Regions from separate parts of the Flocculibacter collagenilyticus genome, predicted to be linked through region 1. Evidence: predicted binding sites of a transcription regulator. Region 1 holds the regulator's gene; the other holds the start of a gene.
The links. Region 1 encodes MetJ, which represses methionine synthesis genes. Its sites were predicted from a motif close to TAGACGTCTAGACGTCTA; they were not measured.

Region 1 (8,371 bases):
AACGCCTTAAGCGCAGCTAATGAGTCTACATCTGTATATGAAAGATCTAGCGACTTTAAATTAACTAAACCTAAAACTGCAGAAATGTCTTTTAATGAAAAGTTCCTTGCTAGATTCAATTTTTCTAAGTTGATTAAATCAAGTAGGAATGATACTGAAGAAATATCAGCCTGGATTAACTCAAGGTTCGACAGCTTAACATTCTTTGATAACGATTGAGCATTATATGAATCAGCTTTTTTTATTAGTAAGGCTTCTAACTGAGTATTTTCAGAGAAAGCACTCAAATCTATTTCAGCGCCCCAATAATAGTCCATGTGATAAATCTCATATAGTGTCAGCTCTTTAAGATTCACCATATTAGAAAAAATAGATGGAAGCACTGTAATATTGTTATAACTTAAATTCAGCTTTTCAAGTTTAGTTAACTCGCTTAAGTCACTTACTGCATCATTATTAAGCATATTGTTAGACAAGTCTAAATACACTAATTCGGTAAGTGTATTCAGCCCCGTTAAATTGTCTAACTCAGCATTGGTTAACGAAAGTTTAGTTAACCCTTCAACGTCATCTAAACCACTCAAATCAGCAATTTTATATCCGTCACAACTTAGTGTTGTAATACCTATATCTGCATTTTGTTTTTGAGCGCATGCTAGTAGCCCTGCATCACTAGTAATAGTTTCATCAATATCAGCATATGCTTCAACATTAATTGTTACGCTTTGAGTTGCCTTGCCACCATTATTGTCTGTTACTGTCAGTGAGAACGTTAATACTTCGTCAACTGCGATAGATGGAGCGAAAAAAGCAAGCTTAGAAGTACTTTCCTCTTCTAACTCAACAACTGTTCCGCTAACCTGACTCCAACTATATGTAACAATTGAACCGTCAATGTCTGATGCACTCGCATTTATTGCAACAGGTTCGCGCTCCTTGATTGAAACATCTTCTATTGCATTAATGGTTGGCAATTGATTATTTTTCTTTGCTGCGGGAGCTTCTTTATTATCAGAACCTCCACCACACGCTGTAAGAAAGCTTGATAATAACACGGTAAGTGTCGCTAATTTGAATTGATGATACTTCATTACTGTCCTAGTAACCTCATAATACTATTTGAAATGATTTTTCTGGAAATATACGATTTAACAAATCTCGTGAGATATATGTAAATGGCTTTAGCCACTAATTCCCGAAAAGCGCGACATTGTATACTTATTAACCTAAAAGTCAATTCCATCGACGAGCATTATTAATATTTTAATTGTTTTTTTTCTTCAATTTCTCTAATAAATATTTACATTAATTTTAAAGCTTAATGCCTTGATATGTAGCTTTTTGATTTATAACTAAATCTGCAGGTATTTCGGTTGCGCTATTTATATTGAGTACACTCTCCTGTTCCCGAATCCCCAACATATGGCAAATCGCGTAGGTTAATTCGCTGCGATTAAGTGTATAGAAATGAAAGTCGTTCACCCCTTCTTTACTTAGTACTTTTACCATTTCCATCGCAATATTGGCACCAACAAGGTTACGGGTTGTGGCGTCATTTTCTAACCCTTGATAGCTTTGGTGTAGCCAGCTTGGAATGCTGACATTAGTGATCCCTGCAAACTTAACGAGTTGCTGGTAATTGGTTACTGGCAGAATACCCGGGATAATTTCTACATCTATTGCTGCGGCGGCGCACCTGTCGCGAAAGCGCAAATAGGTTTCAATATCAAAAAAGAATTGAGTAATAGCTCGGCTCGCCCCTTCATCGACTTTGCGTTTTAAATTAATTAAATCAGACTGAGCGCTTTTCGCTTCAGGGTGTACTTCTGGATATGCTGCAACGGTAATGTCAAAGTCTGCTACTTTTTTTAATAACCTAACCAGCTCAGAAGCATACATTAATTCACTATTATTACTTGCCCCATTCAAACTGTTTGTTAGCGGTTTATCGCCACGAAGGGCAACGATATGGCGAACACCTGAATGCCAATAGGTGTTCGCTAAATCAATTAACTCTGCCTCAGTTGCATCAATGCAGGTTAAGTGAGGTGCTGCAGCTAACTGCGTATTATGCTGTATATGCTTAATAACATCATGCGTGCGTTCACGGGTGCCTGAACACGCGCCGTATGTCACCGAAACAAATTTTGGATTTAGTGGTGCTAAACGCGCAATAGAGCTACGTAATGTTTGCTCCATTTTAGGGGTTGAAGGTGGAAAAAATTCAAATGAAATATCTACCTTTCCTGCAACATCTACTAAATTACGATTTATCGCTGCAATGTGTTGTGCATGACTTGCCATTATTTCTATCCTCTTATGAATAAATGATTTGAATAAAAACAGGCGTTACCACTGCGCAGCAAACTGTGTGCTTAAGCGGCATGTAGCGTACTCTAAATCCCATGTTTCATTGCTTGTGTTATCCGCTTGAGAGTGAGTATTAATGGGCAATTTCAAACGCGAAATAGTATCAAAGCCTTGTTGTAAATCTGCTATTAAATCTTGAACATCTTCAATGCCCACGCTAATACGTATTAACGACTCGCCGATTCCAGCGTGCGCCCTTGCATCCGCTGTCATTGCTGCGTGTGTCATTGTGGCAGGATGACAAATTAAGCTTTCTACTCCTCCCAGCGATTCGGCCAAAGTAAACTGGTTAAGTTGGGCAATAAACGTTTTAACCACCTCTTTGATAGTGTGGCTATCACCCTCAAGCTCAAAACTGAGCATCGCGCCAAAACCATATTGCTGTTGTTTGGCAAGTTCATGCTGCGGATGGGTATTTAATCCTGGGTAATATACTTTTTTAACTGCGGGTTGCGCGGCTAGAAAGTCTGCTATTGCAATTGCATTGGCTTGATGCTGGCGTATTCTGGGGGTTAATGTTCTTAAACCACGCAATGTTAAAAAGCTATCAAACGGTGCACCAGTAATACCAATACAATTTGCCCACCAGGTTAGTTGCTCACCTAGCTCTTGAGACTTTGTGATCACCGCGCCGCCCACCACATCACTATGGCCATTAATGTATTTGGTGGTGGAGTGCACTGCGATATCTGCCCCCAACTGTAGCGGCTGCTGTAGTACGGGTGAAAGAAACGTATTATCAACTGCAACTAATGCATTTAATTTTGCTGCCTGTAAACAAACCGCTTTTACATCAGTTAGGCGCAGTAATGGGTTACTTGGGGTTTCTATCCATATTAATTTGGGTTTGATGGCTTCTAACGTTTGTTCCAAATCTGGTGCCGTAAAATCTATGGTTTGCAATTGAAATTGATTACGTTTAGCAAGGTGCGTAAATAACCGAAAGCTACCACCATAACAATCATGCGGTACAACTAATACATCTTCAGCTTGTAGGAGCTGTGTTACTAAGTGTATGGCTGACATTCCGCTGCTGGTTACAATGCCTGTTGACCCTTTTTCTAATTCGGCCAAGGTAGCTCCTAAAATGTCTCTCGTAGGATTGCCAGAACGTGTGTAGTCGTACTGACGTGGTTGTTCAATATCGGCAAAAGAAAAGTTACTGCTTAAATGGAGTGGCGGCACAACTGCGCCATGATGCTGGTCTTGATCAATACCAGCACGTACAGCAACGGTATTCAAACTGACCGATTTGTTCGAGTAATTTGTGGAGTGGCTCATAGTTATTTCTCAATGCAATTTATTATTTGGATGTTTAGACGTCTATAAATCTAGATTTAAATTTAATTGCTGTCAACCAAATTTTTAGCGTATTAATAAATACCTATTAAACAAGCGTTGTAAGGCGTGTTGACTCATACAGTAAAACAGTTAGAATTTACGCAGTTTTTAGAATTGAATGGCGCGAAAGGTGCACTGGCACAAAGCTATTAATTTTAACCAAAGTCACTCTCAGTATTAGACTATTAATCAAGGCTTAAGTAATGGCAGAATGGAATGGTGAGTATATTCACCCGTACGCTGAACACGGTAAAAAATCAGAGCAAGTTAAAAAAATTACGGTTTCAATTCCACTTACCGTATTAAAAGTATTAACTGATGAACGTACACGACGCCAAGTTAAAAACCTGCGTCATGCAACCAATAGTGAGTTGCTATGCGAAGCATTTCTTCACGCATTTACTGGGCAACCGTTACCCAACGATAATGATTTGATGAAAGACAATCCAGAACAGGTACCTGAAAGTGTTAGAGAAATTTTAACGCAACGCGGTTTACCGATCCCAGATATTGAAACTTCTGAATCATAGTGGGTTAGCAATGAATTTGTGCGTGATTTGCTTCGCGTTACTTTTTTGTTTGTATTAGCAAAACAGCCCCAATGGGGCTGTTTTCATTAATGAGGACATTTCGTTGTTGCAATATCACGCACAAGTGAGTATTGCGCAAGTTACTACAATAAGATCTCTGTGACGTGTGGATGCCCCAAAAAGTCTTGCGGACTGGCTGTTGCACCATAAGCTCCTGATTGATATACCACAAACCAATCGCCTATTTCTGCCTGCGGAAGTTTGAACTTATCCGCAAGTGTGTCTAACGGGGTACACAATGGCCCTACCACAGATACAGGTTCTTGAATCACTGCTTCATTCATTTTATTAGCAATTGCTACTGGGTAGTTTTTGCGAATAACTTGGCCAAAGTTACCTGAGTTAGACAAATGATGATGTAAACCACCGTTCGTCATAATATAAGTATGGCCGCGAGACGTTTTAATGTCTGTCACTTTACACGCATATATCCCCGCTTCAGCCACTAAATATCGACCCAGTTCAATTACAAGCTCAAGCTCTGTTAATTGCGAATATTGGGTAAGTAGTGAGCTCAGGTTCTCGCCTATTGGCGCTAAATTAAGACGTGTCTCTCCGGCAAAGTAAGGAACACCGAAACCGCCACCAATATTAATGGTTTTCACTTTAACAGGTGTGACAGCGCACAACCGATCAGCTAATTCGAACGTGCAATTGTGCGCATTCATGATGGCGTCAGGTTTTAAATTCTGCGAACCCCAAAAAATATGAAAACCAACAAATTCAAACTGGCTAAAATCCATCTTGGGTAATTTATCGAGCAGGATCTCTTCATCAATACCAAACTGTTTAGGGCCACCACCCATTTTCATTCCTGCACCCTTTAGCTCAAACGCAGGATTGACCCGAAATGCTATTTTAGCTTGTTTATTGGTGCACTTGCTTAAACTGATCGCACGTTCAAGCTCTGTTAACGACTCTACATGCAATGTAATACCAGCCTCAATTGCAGCAGTGATCTCTACTTCTTGCTTGGCAGGCCCTGCAAAGCTAATTTCACTTGCTGGCATACCACTTTGTAATGCTAATAACATTTCTTTGTGCGAGGCAACATCAAAGCCATCCACCTTGGTCACCATCGCATTGACTAACGCAGGGTATGGATTTGCTTTAATAGCGTAATGCAACTTAATAGATTGGGGGATGTGTTGTTTAAAGTTCTCAATCTGTTTTTCTATAACATTAAGATCGTAGGCATAAAATACGTCTTGGTTAATCAAGCGGGCAATTTCGTCTAACTTAAATCCAGCGATTAAAAGCTGCTGATCTTGTACTGCAAACTGATCCATTTGCTGATGTATAGGCGCCACTTTTTTTGTAGTTGTTTGGCTGCCTGCTGCTAAGTTAACCATTAACGAAAGCTTCCTTATGTTGTTGAGACAATAATGTGCGGTCTATTTTACCATTGGCGTTGCGTGGAAGCTTGTCCATAAACACAATTTTATGAGGCACCATAAAGTTTGGTAATTGCTTTTTACATGCTTTCATAATGACGCCTTCTGTTACCTCGGCCCCTGCCGTTAATGTAACAACTATGGCTTGCCCTAATGTTGGATGAGTCACACCAAACGCAGCCACTTCATGAATATTGGCATCTAATTGGTAAATTTCTTCTTCTATTTCATTTGGGCTAACACGATAGCCTGATGTCTTTATCATTTCGTCTTTTCTACCAACAAAATATAAATAGCCATCTTCATCTTTTTTCACCCTATCGCCACTCCAAACAGCGTACTCAGGCAAGCATAATTCTGGTAACTTCGTTGGTGCTAACTTAAACCGTTCAGCAGTTTTTTCGGGGGCGTTCCAATAACCTAAACTAACCAGTGGACCTAAATGAACTAATTCGCCCGGCTCATTCGCTACACACTCGTCGCCATCATCATTTACCACAATCACTTTTGCATTAGGAATAGCTTTGCCCATCGAACCTGGCTTACTGTCTACATCTTGTGGTGGTAAATATGTAGAACGGAATGCTTCCGTTAAACCGTACATCAGGTAAGGGCTGGCTTGATGAAAAATATCTCGTAAACTGGCTAGCAAGGGTTCTGGCATAGCGCCACCGCTATTTGTAAAATATCGAACTGAACCTGCTACTTCTTTTGGCCAATTTAACTTAGTGAGTTGCATCCATAAAGGCGGTACGGCTGCGATACCAGTAATACTGTATTTTTCTACCGCCTTAACAACGTCGTTAGCTAAAAAGTAATCCAGTAATACTGCCGTAGCTCCCACGTTGAAGGCAGACGTTAACTGACTCAACCCATAGTCAAAGCTCAGTGGCAAAATCGCTAAAATATTATCTTCTGCTGTATTTTCTAAATACGTGGAAACACTTTGGGCGCCTACCACCATATTACGGTGCGAGATCACCACACCTTTTGGTTTACCTGTACTACCTGAGGTATATAAAATAGCCGCCATTTGATTATCAGTTACTGGGCTGTGGGAAACGTTCGATAGCGGTAAATTATCAAAGTGAGACACGCGAATATGACCTGCAAATTCACTGGCTTCATCATCAATTAAGATAATTTCTTTTAAGTCTTGGCACTCGCTTAAAATGCTAGAAAGGGCTTTCAATCTATCTTTGCTGGTGACCAGCACTCGAACATTACAGTCATTTAAAATATGCTTAACTTGCTCGGCTTTTAAGACAGGGTTCACTGGCACAAATACCCCGCCCGCTAGGGAAGTCCCAAAAAATGCGTATATCGTTTGTGGGAGTTTAGGAAGAAATACTGCTACTCGCTCTTGTGGCTGCAAGCCAAGTGCTGAAATACCTTGAGCAAAGCGTTGAATGTTTTGGGATAACGCCTGATAACTCACATCAGTATCTTTATGTTTTAATGCAATATTATCTTTAAATTGTGTCGCGCCAGCTAAAATAAGATCATGTACAAATGTAATCATTCCGTTTAACGTCCATTCGATATATTTGTGGCCACCAATTAGGGTGCTGTAGAGATCACTTAAACAACAAAAAATTGTATTGTGACGCTGCTTGAAGCGCCAAAACCAAGTCTTGTATTTAAGCTAATTATTTATGATTCACTTAATTTACCAATTACGTATAATAACGCGTTTAGAAAATAAGCATAATGGTTTTCATTAGCTTATTTAAAAAATAAACTAGGGCACGCCCTAATATCTTAACCTGTTTCTTAATTTGGTCGACTAAATGTTGGCCGCTTACTTCATGGAAAGCGCGATGTCAGTAAATACCCATGTTCAAAAAATCCTAATTGAAACACTGCAATTAGATGAATCTACAACTTTCAATGAGGATGACTTATTACTCGGTTCTATTCCTGAATTCGATTCAATGGCAGTAGTCACCGTGATTACCTCTATTGAAGAAACATTCGATATTTATGTAGAAGACGATGAAATTAGCGCAGAAACATTTGAAAGCTTTGGTAGCCTGTGCGCCTTTGTAGAGTCGAAGCTGTAACTTTTCATGTACTAAGTACAAACGCTAAATACAAAAAAGCCGTATTTAAATGAATAAATACGGCTTTTTTAATGAGCTATACCTGCGCGATATAGCTCATTACATAACAACTAATTAAGCTTCAGCAATTACTGCAACTTTAACGTTAGTAGTTACGTCAGCGTGTAGCTGAATAGCAATGTCGTATTCGCCAGTTTCACGAATAGCACCTAAAGGAAGTTTAACTTCAGCTTTAGTTACTTCAACACCCGCTTCAGTGATCGCATCAGCGATGTCACGAGTACCGATAGAACCGAATAGCTTGCCTTCATCACCTGCTTTAGAAACGATAGTCACATCATTTAGTGACTGAAGTTTTTCAGCGCGGCCTTCAGCAGCTGTTAACTCTTCAGCTAACTTAGCTTCTAGTTCTGCACGACGTGCTTCAAATTTTTCAACATTTGCTTTAGTGGCAGGTACAGCTTTACCTTGTGGGAAAAGAAAGTTACGTGCGTAACCCGCTTTTACTGCTACCTGATCACCCAAACCGCCTAAGTTAGCGATTTTGTCTAGTAGAATGATTTCCATCTTGCTACCTCTAGTAATATGGGTTAACTATTACTGATTATGTAAA
Region 2 (8,371 bases), 2.0 Mb from region 1:
TTTAATTTTAGCTCGTTTGTGTTTTTGCTTACCCACTCGTTAAATTGCATTGGAGGGTGAATCACAGGGATGGCATTACGGCCACATTGTTCGCATGCGCTAATTGCAATTTTTTGCCACTGTGAAAGCTTTTTTTCTAGCCGCTCGCCGGATAACTTTACACCACAACGCTCACTAAAGAGTGGCGTGATTTCAGTCACGCCTAACTCAACACTTTTTTGAATGGTTAACTCCATCTTGTCACCGCGTGATATGCCTTGACCTAAATGAATCGTTAAGGGTGACTCAACGTCGTTCGCAATAAACTCAATAGGTTTTACAACCACTTTCTTTTTTGAAACTTCTACGATTTCACTTAAAAACTCACCCGATTCACTAAAGGTGTTAGCGTTATGGAATAAGCGAATGTGATCACCTACATTCATCCTTAATACTCTGCCAACATGGCCAACAGCATCGTCAGTCAAAGTAGTAGGTTGGTTTAATTGAATGGCTTCAGGGTGAAATATTCTTGGTGCGCGCATGTAATAAGCTTTTTAACAGTGATGAATTAACGGCGATCATAGCAAGGAGGCTTGTAATTTTCCATTTGAAAAGTGTGGTTTATCGCGCTTACCTTGTTTAAGTATTACAAGCAGTTATGTATAGTTGTAAAAGCTTTGCTTAGCGTAGATATAAAAACGCGTGTTTAGCTTATAAACATTGCCTGCCACGGGCGTATTATTCAGTTTGCGAACAGGACTGTAAACATTCATGCCTATATTAGAAGTTAAAAACTTGTCTAAATCTTATCCGCCTTTACAAGCGGTGAATAACATTAGTTTTGAAGTACCCGAAGGCATTTGCTTTGGTTTGTTAGGCCCCAATGGTGCGGGAAAAACAACCACACTAGAAATGATAGAAGGTATTGTTAAGCCAACATCAGGCGACATTTTTATTTTTGGTGAGCCTGCCACTCAATCTTTATATCAGCAATTAGGCATTCAATTCCAACATACTGCATTGCAAGATTACTTAACAGTAAAAGAAACGTTGGTAATGTTTGCTGCTTTATACCCAAAAACGATGTCATTAGATCAACTCATTCATTTATGTAATCTAGAGCCAATTTTGAATCAAGACCATCGTAAATTATCAGGTGGACAACGGCAGCGCTTATTACTTGCTTTAGCTTTAGTAAATGATCCTAAATTAATTTTTCTTGATGAGCCGACAACGGGTTTAGACCCACACGCTAGACGTTCATTTTGGGATTTAATTAAACGCATAAAAGATCAGAACAAAACCATTGTACTTACTACGCATTACATGGACGAAGCTGAATACTTATGTGACGATATAGTGATTATGGAGCAGGGCGAAATCATTGCGCATAACACCCCTAAAAACTTGTTAGCGGAACACTTTTCAGGTGCGCTTATCCGTTTGTCCGATAAGCATATCAATGCTGAGCAGCTTTCAGATTTAATCTATCAAAAACATGAGGGGTTTATTGAAATAACCTCAGATAATGTTGAACAAACAATAACCACATTACTTAAGAAAGGTATTTCATTAGAAAGCCTGCACGTTAAATCAGCAAACCTTGATGACTTATTTATCAAATTAACAGGGCATGGCTTGGGAGGGCACGCTTAATGAAACGCTTTTGGGCTATTTTTTATGCTAGAAATTTAGAGTTTTGGCGCGACAAAGCGTCATTAGGCTGGAATATTATTTTTCCTATTCTACTTGTTGTGGGTTTTGCTGTTATTTTTTCAGGTGACGGTAAAGCACAATATAAAGTTGGTATTGTTCAAGCCGATGGATATTCAAATAAAAGTACTTTTTTAAGCACCAAATACATTAGCTTTGTTACATATAAAGACAAAGAAAAAGCCCTGTTAAAGTTGCAGCAGCACAGTTTAGATTTGCTAGTTAATTTTAGCGAGGGCCAATACTGGATTAACGAAACATCGCCACAAGGCTACATTGTTGAAAAGTTACTGCTACAAGCTGAGCCTGAATACCAGCGAATTGCCACCCAAGGTAAAGAGATTAGATACTTAGATTGGGTGCTACCCGGTATCTTAGGCATGAATATGATGTTTAGTTGTTTATTTGGTGTTGGCTATGTGATTGTTCGATATCGTAAAAACTCAGTACTGAAGCGTTTACAAGCAACGCCGTTAAGCGCTTTAGAATTTATCAGTGCACAAGTTTTCTCGCGTTTGCTCATCGTGTTGGCGATTGTCGCAATTATTTATGTGGGCTGTGACTTAGTGTTCGATTTCTACATGATTGGTAGCTACTTTGACTTGCTGATTATTACTATTTTAGGAGCGTTGGCAATGATTGCCCTTGGCTTATTACTGGCCTCGCGAAGTAGAAGTGAGGAGTTAACAGGAGGCCTATTAAATATGGCCACTTGGCCAATGATGATTCTATCTGGCGTGTGGTTTTCGCTTGAGGGGGCGCCACGTTTTTTACACATTATTGCGCAGTTTTTGCCACTTACACATTTAGTGGAGGGCGCTCGAGCGGTAATGAGTAATGGCGATAGTTTAATTGATATTCAATATCATGTTACGGTTTTGCTTGGAATGACAGTACTGTTTACCGGGTTAGCCGCGGTTTTGTTTCGCTGGGAAGGTGACGGCCGTTAACTCGTCGTTGCCGTGATAGTGTTTTTACAGTGTACCGGCTAGGGTGAAGATATAGCGGTTTTTCAGTTTGCAGCTACACTGTAATAGGTACTTGTAGGTATCTATACTGATATAAATGCACTAATTGGATATCTGTTGAAATGACACCAAGACAAATAGAACTCATTCAAGCTTCATGGCAACAAGTTGTTCCCATTTCTAAACAGGCTAGCGAAATATTTTATGCGCGATTATTCGAGTTAGATAGCAGCCTTCGTGCATTGTTCAGCACAGATATGGACGAGCAAGGCGTAAAACTGATGACTATGTTAACCACGGTTGTAGAAGGACTAGCGCAGTTTGAGAAGTTAGAGGCTGAGATATGGTTGTTAGGGCGGCGCCATCTAGCTTATCAAGTTCAAGACAAGGATTATGACACCGTTGCACAAGCTTTACTTTACACGTTGGAACAAGGTCTAGGAGCAGAGACGTTTGATGATGAGCTTGAATCTGCTTGGGCTGAGGCATATGGGCATATTCAAAACGTTATGCTTGCTGGGGCACACGCTTCAACGAATAGTTATTTAACGTGGAAAGAAAGCCAACACTAAATAACCCAATGTGATGGTATTTAGGTTGGCTCATATTCGGTTTTAGCGATTACTTCTTTACAGACCAAGCAACCGTTTCACCAGCAAAAAATGGCACAATTGGATTGCCATTGGGTAACGTAATTTGCTCTGGAATGGTCCAAGATTCTTTAACCAAGGTTACGGTTCCCGTATTTCTTGGCAGACCATAAAAGTCGGGGCCATGATGACTAGTAAATCCTTCAAATTTATCCAGTGCATTTAGCTCGTCAAACACTTGAGCATATAGTTCTAGTGCGCTCCAAGCGCTGTAACAGCCAGCACAACCACATGCATTTTCTTTTTTATCTTTTTCATGCGGTGCTGAGTCGGTACCTAAAAAGAATTTAGGCGAGCCACTTGCTACTGCTTTTCTTAGTGCTTGTTGATGAGTATTGCGCTTTAAAACAGGCAAGCAATAGTTATGTGGGCGAATACCACCTACCAATAAATCATTGCGATTCAACATTAAATGCTGTGGTGTAATGGTTGCAGCAACATTATCTGACGCTTGCATGACAAAATTAACGGCGTCTTCGGTAGTGATGTGTTCAAACACCACTTTTAGCGTTGGAAAAGCATCAACGATTCGTTGTAAATGTTTATCAATAAACGCTTTTTCACGATCAAAAATATCAATGTGGCTGTCTGTTACTTCACCATGCACTAACAGCAGCATGTTATTTTCTGCCATGGCTTTAAATACTGGAAAAATATTATCAAGCTCTGTAACAGCTAAGTCAGAATTGGTGGTTGCACCTGCAGGGTATAGTTTAGCGGCAACTGCACCTGCGTTTTTGGCAGCTAAAATGTCTTCAACACTTGTGTTGTCAGTTAAATAGATGGTCATTAAAGGTTCAAAATCACTACCTGAAGGTCGAGCATCTAAAATACGTTGCCTATATGCGCTAAGACTTGTTGCGTTGGTAATAGGAGGCACAAGATTTGGCATTACAATGGCACGTTTGAAGCAACGTGCTGTCGCTGCTACTGTTTCTTCAAGAATATCACCATCTCTAAAATGTAAGTGCCAGTCGTCAGGCGCTTGAATCGTTATTTCAGTCATATTAAACCTTGCTAATTTAAGGAATTATTTAACGCTTAAAAAAATGCCAGTCTACATTAGACTGGCATTTTTAATTTATTTAAAAGCAGACATGATAATTACAGTCCGGCTGATGCTCTTAATGCTTCAACCTTATCAGTTGCTTCCCAAGGAAATTCTTCGCGGCCGAAGTGTCCGTAAGCAGCTGTTGGTTGGTAAATAGGGCGCTCTAAATCAAGCATCTGAATTAAACCGTACGGGCGTAAATCAAAATGCTCGCGCACTAGCGTAATTAATTTATCTTCATCAATTTTAGAAGTGCCAAATGTTTCAACACTAATTGAAGTTGGCTCTGCAACCCCAATCGCGTAAGAAACTTGAATTTCGGCTTTATCTGCTAGACCTGCTGCAACCAAGTTTTTAGCTACATAGCGGGCTGCGTATGCTGCTGAACGGTCAACTTTTGATGGATCTTTACCTGAGAAGGCTCCGCCACCGTGTCTTGCCATACCACCATAGGTATCAACAATGATTTTACGGCCTGTTAAACCACAGTCACCCATTGGGCCACCAATTACAAATCGACCTGTTGGGTTAATAAAGAACTTAGTTTCTTTGTTTAATAAGTCGGCAGGAAGAACGGGCTTGATGATTTCTTCCATTACAGCTTCAATTAAGTCATTTTGCTCAATAGAGTCGCAATGTTGAGTTGAAAGTACAACGGCATCAATACCAACTGGTTTACCATTTTCGTAAGCAAAAGTAACTTGAGATTTTGCATCTGGGCGTAACCATGGCAAAGTGTCATTTTTACGTACTTCTGCTTGGCGTTTTACTAAACGGTGAGAATAAGTAATAGGCGCAGGCATTAATACATCTGTTTCGTTACACGCATAACCAAACATTAATCCTTGGTCACCTGCACCTTGCTCGGCTGGGCTTGTTCTGTCAACACCTTGGTTAATGTCTGGAGATTGCTTACCGATAGTATTTAATATTGCACACGAATCGGCGTCAAAACCCATATCTGAATGCACATAACCAATTTCACGAACGGTGTCTCGGGTAATTTGTTCAATATCAACCCAAGCGCTAGTGGTAATTTCACCACCAACCATCACCATACCAGTTTTAACATACGTCTCGCACGCTACACGTGCTTTTGAGTCTTGCTCTAGAATTGCGTCTAGTACTGCGTCAGAAATTTGATCTGCAATCTTATCCGGATGGCCTTCAGATACTGATTCAGAAGTGAATAAATGTCTTGCCATGAGCCTCATCTTCTAAGTTGTTAATTGCGCAATATCGCGCTCAAATAATATAAAGGGGTAATTTTAATGCAAAGTGGGTGTTTTTTCCTAGTAAAATTTTACGTCTGGACGGCTATTTTTTATTTAGCTCTTTTTTACATCCTTAATATATATAGAATAACTTGCGTTTAAGTAAAGGGTGTAGCAACAACAGAGTAACTATTGTTATGCTGTAAATAAGCATATTTTAGGAAGTTAAGTCATGACATTACAGCATTTTGATCAGCATCAGGAAGAAACGCTACGCACGTTGTGTTTGCAACTTGATAATGAGTTACGGCCTTATTATCAAATTCATGGGTTTGTTTTTGCGATAGCGAGTTCACCAGAAATTCCCACCCCAAATGAATGGATGGCATGCGTATTTCAGCACTCTTCCAGCCTTTCTGAAGAGCAGGCAGAACAGTTGGTCAGTTGTTTAATGAGTTTATTTCACTTTTATGCAAATCAACAACGTGAGGGAGAAATATCGTTACCTCCTGCATGTACGTTTAAAGGTGCAGATGAGTCTAATGATGAGTTGTCAGATTGGTGCAACGGTATGTTATTGGGGCACACATTTGTTGAGCCTACCTGGAATAAAGCGTGGGGGGGAGCATCAGAACAATATAAAGATGTCGCGGAGTCGAGCATGGAGGAGGATTTAGTTGGTCTACTTTCACTTATTGCTACGTTTGCTGATATACCGTTAGCACTTGAAGACGCAGAGAAAGATAGTAGAAGCCAGCTAAGAGATAATCTACAGGATGCATACGAAACGTTGCCGCAGGCACTGGCTATGTATGTGGCACTGGCCGATAGCTTAGTGGACTTTTTGCCAGATCAAATGGAAACATTCGTACGCAGTGACAAGAAAATAGGACGGAATGACCCATGCCATTGTGGTAGCGGAAAAAAATATAAAAAGTGCTGTGCGATGCATTAGTGCATGCACATCATCCAATATTCATATAGGTTTTAGGAACAAGGAAGTACATGTGTTTAACAAGACTGAGGAGAAACAAACACATAACGGTTGATATAAGTGGCGAGTAACTAAATGTAAACTATACTTTTGTACGAAGTTTCAAGCAATTTACATGCAGTGACAATAAAGCGTTTATAAAAACCGAGGGTTATATGAGAAAGAACATATTTACCACTGTATTGCTTTCTTCTATGGTAGTTCCGGCTTATGCAAATATTTCAGATTCAATATCCATTAATGGATTTGGTTCTGTAATAGGAGCGAGTGTTGTAGACGGTGATGGTTATATTGCGGAGTACCCCAATTTAGCCATCTATGAAGACAGTGATCTCGACTTTGGCCAAGAAACACGGCTGGGAATACAAATAACTGGCAGAATTAATGAAAAAATGTCTGCCACAACACAGTTACTTATGCGCGGTGCAAACGATTTTGATACAGAAATTGGCTGGGCATATTTCACCTACGATATAACCGACACAAGTGCGGTGCAAATAGGGCGAATGAGAGTACCTGTTTATCACTTCTCTGAATTTATGGATGTTGGCTATGCTTACCCTTGGGTAAGGATCCCTTCAGATACCTATTCGTTAGATGTAACAAATTACAACGGTATTCGATATCTAAAAAGCTTTAGTATTAGCGATTACACCTTAGATTTAACATTTTTGTACGGTCAAGAAAAAAACGACGATGTTGAGTTAATGAGCTATTTATTTCCAGATCAAATAGATAGAGATTTTGAAGACTTACTAGGCGTTGTTGTTAACTTTGACATGAACAACTTTGTAATTCGAAGCTCTTATGTTGAAGGTGAGATGTTTGAAACACGACATTTGCCTGCATGGTTAGCGCCAATAGTAGGTTTAAATAATACTTATCCGAGCTCTACGGGGAAAGTTGATAGCAATGGCGATTTATTGGTTGCAGCGGATACAGAGTATGACATTTCGTTTTTTGATGTATCCGTAAAAGCCTCCCTAGGTGATTTTTCGTTTTTTGCGGAATACAACAAGTATAAGCCATTTTATAAGTCTTATTTTGCCAGTATTGATTACCGCTGGGACGAATTTCAAGCCTACCTTTTATACTCTAAGTTTGACTTAGATCAGCCTTGGGAGTCGCACGATACAACCGCAATTGGTTTACGCTATGACTTCATGACCAACGTCGCATTTAAAGTTGAAATATCTAAGTTTGACGATACAGGCTATAACCCATTTACCTTAGAGCCAAACCCTGTATTTAAAGGTGATCCTGACGGTGATGGTGACGTAACAGTTGTTACTTTTGGTTTTGACTTTGTTTTTTAAGGGGAAAATTGTGAAAAAATCAATTCCACTCATATTTGCTGCATTAATTAGTCATTCAGTATTTGCTGAAGTTGCGGTTATCGTTCACCCATCTAATGCTAATACAATGGATGAAGGTGCTATATCAAGAATATTTCTTGGTAAAGCAAAGTCGTTTCCAGATGGCAGCCAAGTTGTGCCTATCAGCTTGGCTGAGTCAAGCGATACAACTAAAGAGTTTAATAAGAATGTGCTGAATAAATCATCCAGTCAACTTAAAGCATATTGGTCAAAACTGGTTTTTACTGGAAAGGGTACACCGCCAAGAGCCATGGATAGCGAAGAGGAAATGATCAAGCTAATTAGTACCAATCCAAGCATGATTGGCTTTGTTTCTAGTGACAAAGTAACGGGTGACGTGAAGGTGTTAGGTAAGTTTTAAACTTGTATTTAATGTGTTTACTCGCTAGCTCTCTTATACGTGTAATCTAACCAATACTGTTG

Region 2: a site for MetJ is predicted at 5,667-5,684, ahead of metK (methionine adenosyltransferase). Genes of this name have one in related genera too.

The regions. Positions count from the first base shown of each region.
Region 1 covers NZ_CP059888.1:3,452,352-3,460,722, forward strand. Annotated here, with positions in the region: gene HUU81_RS15325 (leucine-rich repeat domain-containing protein) at 1-1,091, opposite strand, end outside; gene metF (methylenetetrahydrofolate reductase) at 1,312-2,304, opposite strand; gene metB (cystathionine gamma-synthase) at 2,350-3,651, opposite strand; gene metJ (met regulon transcriptional regulator MetJ) at 3,915-4,241, shown strand; gene HUU81_RS15345 (pyridoxal-dependent decarboxylase, exosortase A system-associated) at 4,385-5,653, opposite strand; gene HUU81_RS15350 (acyl-CoA ligase (AMP-forming), exosortase A system-associated) at 5,646-7,217, opposite strand; gene HUU81_RS15355 (acyl carrier protein) at 7,516-7,758, shown strand; gene rplI (50S ribosomal protein L9) at 7,873-8,325, opposite strand; gene rpsR (30S ribosomal protein S18) at 8,356-8,371, opposite strand, start outside.
Region 2 covers NZ_CP059888.1:1,435,174-1,443,544, forward strand. Annotated here, with positions in the region: gene rsmE (16S rRNA (uracil(1498)-N(3))-methyltransferase) at 1-524, opposite strand, end outside; gene HUU81_RS06375 (ABC transporter ATP-binding protein) at 754-1,638, shown strand; gene HUU81_RS06380 (ABC transporter permease) at 1,638-2,645, shown strand; gene HUU81_RS06385 (globin family protein) at 2,786-3,235, shown strand; gene pyrC (dihydroorotase) at 3,285-4,319, opposite strand; gene metK (methionine adenosyltransferase) at 4,418-5,569, opposite strand; partial or broken gene HUU81_RS17415 (YecA/YgfB family protein) at 5,811-6,353, shown strand; partial or broken gene HUU81_RS17600 (SEC-C metal-binding domain-containing protein) at 6,429-6,533, shown strand; gene HUU81_RS06405 (porin) at 6,728-7,888, shown strand; gene HUU81_RS06410 (type 2 periplasmic-binding domain-containing protein) at 7,899-8,309, shown strand.